One region of the Frigoribacterium sp. AC512 genome, then DNA from elsewhere that is predicted to be linked to it. Evidence: predicted binding sites of a transcription regulator. Region 1 holds the regulator's gene; the other holds the start of a gene.

Region 1 (2,195 bases):
CCTCCGAAGAACGCGTCGAAGATGTCGCCGAAGCCCGCCGCGCCGCCGCCCCCGCCGCCGAACCCGGCCTGCGGGCCGAGGTCGTAGCGCTCGCGCTGCTGCGGGTCGCTCAGCACGTCGTAGGCGTGCGTGACGTCCTTGAAGCGCTCGGAGGCCTCGGGGCTGGGGTTGACGTCCGGGTGCAGCTCGCGCGCGAGCCTGCGGTACGCCTTCTTGATCTCGTCGGGCGTCGCCGACCGGTCGACTCCGAGCACGTCGTAATGATCTGCCACTTGTTCTCGTCTGCCTCTGGTGTCTGGGGGTGGTCTCGTGGGGGCTGGTCAGGGGGCACGGCGCGGTCGCGCAGGGCCGGGGAGGTGCGGGTCGTCAGCGCTCGGAGAGCAGCGACGACAGGTAGCGGGCCACCGCACGCACGGCGGCCATGTTGGTCGAGTAGTCCATGCGCATCGGGCCGAGCACGCCGAGGCGCGCGACCTCGCTGCCCGTCGAGGTGTACCCGCTCGCGAGCACGGACGCCTGGGAGAGGCCGAAGGAGGCGTTCTCCCGCCCGATGCTCGCGGCGACGTCGACCGCGTCGAGCTGCATCTCGCCGAAGAGACGCAGCAGGGCCACCTGCTGCTCGATCGCCTCGAGGACGGGGTAGAGGTCGCCGCTGAAGTCGTCGCCGGTGCGCACGAGGTTGGCCGCGCCGGCCATCACGAGGCGTTCCTGACGCCCGGCGGCGAGCTGCTCGACCAGGCTGGCGACGACGACGCCGACCACGACGGCCTGCTCCGGGCGGAAGCCCTCGTGCAGGTCGCCGAGCAGCGCGGCGGCCGCGCTCAGCTCGGTGCCGCCCACCGCCGCGTTGAGCGCACGCCGGAGCTCGGCGAGGAACTCGTCGTCGACGACGACGGGCAGCTCGACGAGCCGCTGCTCGACCTGGCCCGTGTCGGTGATGAGCACGGTCATGACGCGCCGCTCGGCCAGGCTGACCAGCTCGACGTGTCGCACGCGAGCCCGCGAGAACGAGGGGTACTGGACCAGCGCCACCTGGTTCGTCAGCTGGGACAGGAGGCGGACCGTGCGGCCGAGGACCTCGTCGAGGTCGGCCGAGTCCCCGAGGAACGTCTCGATCGCCTGCCGCTGCGCGCTGCTCAGCGGACGCAGGTCGGCGAGGTGGTTGACGAAGAGGCGGTAGCCCTTGTCGGTCGGCACCCGACCCGACGAGGTGTGCGGCGCCGCGATCAGCTCTTCTTCTTCGAGGAGCGCCATGTCGTTGCGGATCGTGGCGGCCGAGACGCCGAAGTGGTGACGCTCGACGATCGACTTCGAGCCCACGGGCTCGCGGGACGCGACGTAGTCGTGCACGATGACGCGCAGCACCTCGAGACCACGTTCCGAGACCACGACGCACCTCCCTCTCGCACGGCCGGCGGCGGGGCGCGTCACGACGACGACCCGAGCTCGCTGGCACTCGTCCTGCCAGACTGCCAATCCTACGTCACGCGGCCCGCGAGGCCTACTCGACCCGCACCTCCTGCCCTATGCTCGCCGTGACGCCCGCCGGACCACCTCGTCCGGCCGGGCGGCCAGCACCGACCACCGCGATGCGCCCGTTCGCCTCGACCCGGTCGGGCCCACGACGACGAACAGGTGAGCAGATGACCGACACCCCTCCCTCCCAGCCGAACGACCCGCAGGGCTCCGGCTGGGGCCAGCAGCCCGGTCAGGGCCAGCCCGGCTACGGCCAGCAGCCCGGTCAGCCCGGCTACGGCCAGCAGCCCGGCTACGGCGCGCCTCAGGCGCCGCAGCCCCTCCGCCCCGAGGACGAGAAGCTCTGGGCCACGCTGATCCACGTGGGCGGCATCCTGCTCAGCTTCGTCGCGCCCCTGGTCGGCTACCTCGTGCTCAAGGACCGCGGCCCGTTCGTCCGCGAGCACAGCCGCGTCGCACTGAACTTCCAGATCACGATGGTCATCGCGTACGTCATCGGAGGCGCCACGTCGTTCCTCGGCATCGGCGTGCTGATCACGCTCGCCGCGGCGATCGTCGTGATCGTCTTCGGGATCATCGCGGCCCTCGCCGCCAACCGCGGCGAGTACTACAAGTACCCGTTGAGCATCGAGTTCATCAAGGCGTAGCCCGCCGGCACGCTCGTCGAGGCGCGTCTCCCGCCCGGGAGGCGCGCCTCGCGTCGTCCAGACCGCGTCCGG
Region 2 (2,195 bases), 1.5 Mb from region 1:
GAACGGCGCGACCGCCATCGTCTCGAGGGTCAGCCCGCTGACGGCGTCGACCTTGCCGCCCATCTGCTTCTTGACGAGCCCGTAGGCCCCGAACGAGAAGGCCATGATCAGCGACGGCCACGGCACCCCGCCCGTGCCCACCGTGATGACGACGACGGCAACGGCGCTCAGGCCGATCGCGATCCACTGCACCGGCCGGAGACGCTCCCGCAGCACCAGCACCGCGAGCAGCACCGTGACGATCGGGTTGATGAAGTACCCGAGGGCCGCCTCGACGACGTGCCCGGCCAGGGTCGCGACGATGAAGGTCGTCCAGTTGACGACGATGAGCACGCCCGCCAGCGCCATGGTGCCCACGACCCGGCCTTGACGCAGCAGCGCGAGGAACGCCGGGAACCCGCGGGTGACGGCGAGCAGCACGACGCAGAAGGCGAGGGAGAACAGGATGCGCCACGAGACGATCTCGAACGGCCCCGAGGGCGACATGAGCAGGAAGAACACCGGCAGCACGCCCCAGAGGCCGTACGCGCTGACGGCGTAGGCGAGGCCGCCCGACGAGGAGGTGCGGGTGCGGGTCACGAGAGCGCTCTGCGGTTCACGGGTCGACTCTAGGGCGGGCCGCCGTCGTCGGACACGGCCACTCCTGCCACGCTGGCTCGCTCCGCTGCCGTTCCCGGCCGGGGACGACGAAGGCCCCCGCCTGGGCGGGGGCCTCCGGGTGGAGCAGGTGCGTCGTCTGCCTAGCGGACGATGACGGCGAGGACGTCGCGCGCCGACAGGACGAGGTAGTCCTCGCCGGCGTACTTGACCTCGGTGCCGCCGTACTTGCTGTAGATGACCTTGTCGCCGACGGCGACGTCGAGCGGCACGCGGTTGCCGTTGTCGTCGATGCGACCCGGTCCGACCGCCACGACCTCGCCCTCCTGGGGCTTCTCCTTGGCGGTGTCGGGGATCACGAGGCCGGAAGCCGTGGTCTGCTCGGCTTCGACCTGCTGGATGACGATGCGATCTTCGAGCGGCTTGATGGAGACCGACACGGTTGACCTCTGCTTTCTCGGAACTTCGTAGAACGTGGGCTGGCACTTGCCACGTGCGAGTGCCAGAACAACTGTAGAGCCGAACTGGCACTCGGTCAATCCGAGTGCCAGAGTCGGTCGGCGATGGGCGAGACTGGTGTCATGGACACTGCTGAGCTCCTCGACGTGCTCTCGCCCGAGGGGCTCCGACTGCTCGACTCGCTGCCCCCCTGGAGCGCGTCCGACGACGTCGTCGGCGCCGTCGCGGCGCTCCGCCGGCAGGGCCACTCGCCCTCCCTGGTCGCCGCCGTGCTGAGCCAGTCGCGGCTCCGGGCCAAGGCCGTCGCGAAGTTCGGCGACTTCGCCAGCCGCATGCTCTTCACCGAGGCCGGTCTCGAGCAGGCCACGCGCCTCCCCGTCGCCGCCCGTCACGCCGGCCGCTACCGGGCCGCCGGGCTCGGCAGCGTCGCCGACCTCGGCTGCGGCATCGGCGGCGACGCGCTCGCGCTGGCCGCCCTCGAGCTCGACGTGCTGGCGGTCGACCGCGACGAGGTCACCGCGGCCGTCGCCTCCTACAACCTCGCGCCCTGGGCTTCGTCCCGCGTCGTGCACGGCGACGCCGCGACGGTGGACGTCGGCGACGTCGAGGGCGTGTTCCTCGACCCGGCCCGCCGCACGGCCGGCCACGCCGCGACGAGGCGCCTGGCCGACCCGGCCGACTGGTCGCCCTCGCTCGACGTCGCGTTCGGCTGGGCCGAGCGCCTGCCCACCGGGGTCAAGCTCGGCCCCGGCGTCGACCGCGAGCTGCTGCCCGCCGACGCCGAGTGCCAGTGGATCTCGGTCGACCGAGAGGTGGTCGAGGTCGGCGTCTGGTTCGGGCCGCTCGCCCGCCGCGGCGTGGGCAGGGCAGCGCTCGTCGTGGGCGCGCGCGGCACGGCCGAGCTGACCGCTCCCGCCGACTCCGACGACGTCGAGGTCGGGGAGCTCGGCGAGTACCTCTACGAGCCGGACGGAGCCGTCATCCGCGCCCGGCTGATCGGCGACCTGGCTCGGCGGCTCGGGGCGAGGACGCTCAGTCGCGACATCGCCTGGCTCACCTCGGACGAGGCGGTCGAGACGCCGTTCGCCCAGGTGTTCCGCGTGGTCGAGACGTTCCCGCTCGACGAGAAGACCCTCAAG

What was found. Region 1 encodes HrcA, which represses chaperone genes, less so after heat shock. Its sites were predicted from a motif close to TTNGCACTCGNNNNNNNCGAGTGCNAA; they were not measured.
Region 2: groES (co-chaperone GroES) is a predicted target of HrcA. The motif match lies at 1,122-1,148, and genes of this name have one in related genera.

The regions. Positions count from the first base shown of each region.
Region 1 covers NZ_OZ409850.1:1,207,722-1,209,916, reverse strand. Annotated here, with positions in the region: gene dnaJ (molecular chaperone DnaJ) at 1-272, opposite strand, end outside; gene hrcA (heat-inducible transcriptional repressor HrcA) at 367-1,389, opposite strand; gene ACZZ97_RS05510 (DUF4870 domain-containing protein) at 1,644-2,123, shown strand.
Region 2 covers NZ_OZ409850.1:2,675,783-2,677,977, forward strand. Annotated here, with positions in the region: gene rarD (EamA family transporter RarD) at 1-579, opposite strand, end outside; gene groES (co-chaperone GroES) at 741-1,037, opposite strand; gene ACZZ97_RS12285 (THUMP-like domain-containing protein) at 1,179-2,195, shown strand, end outside.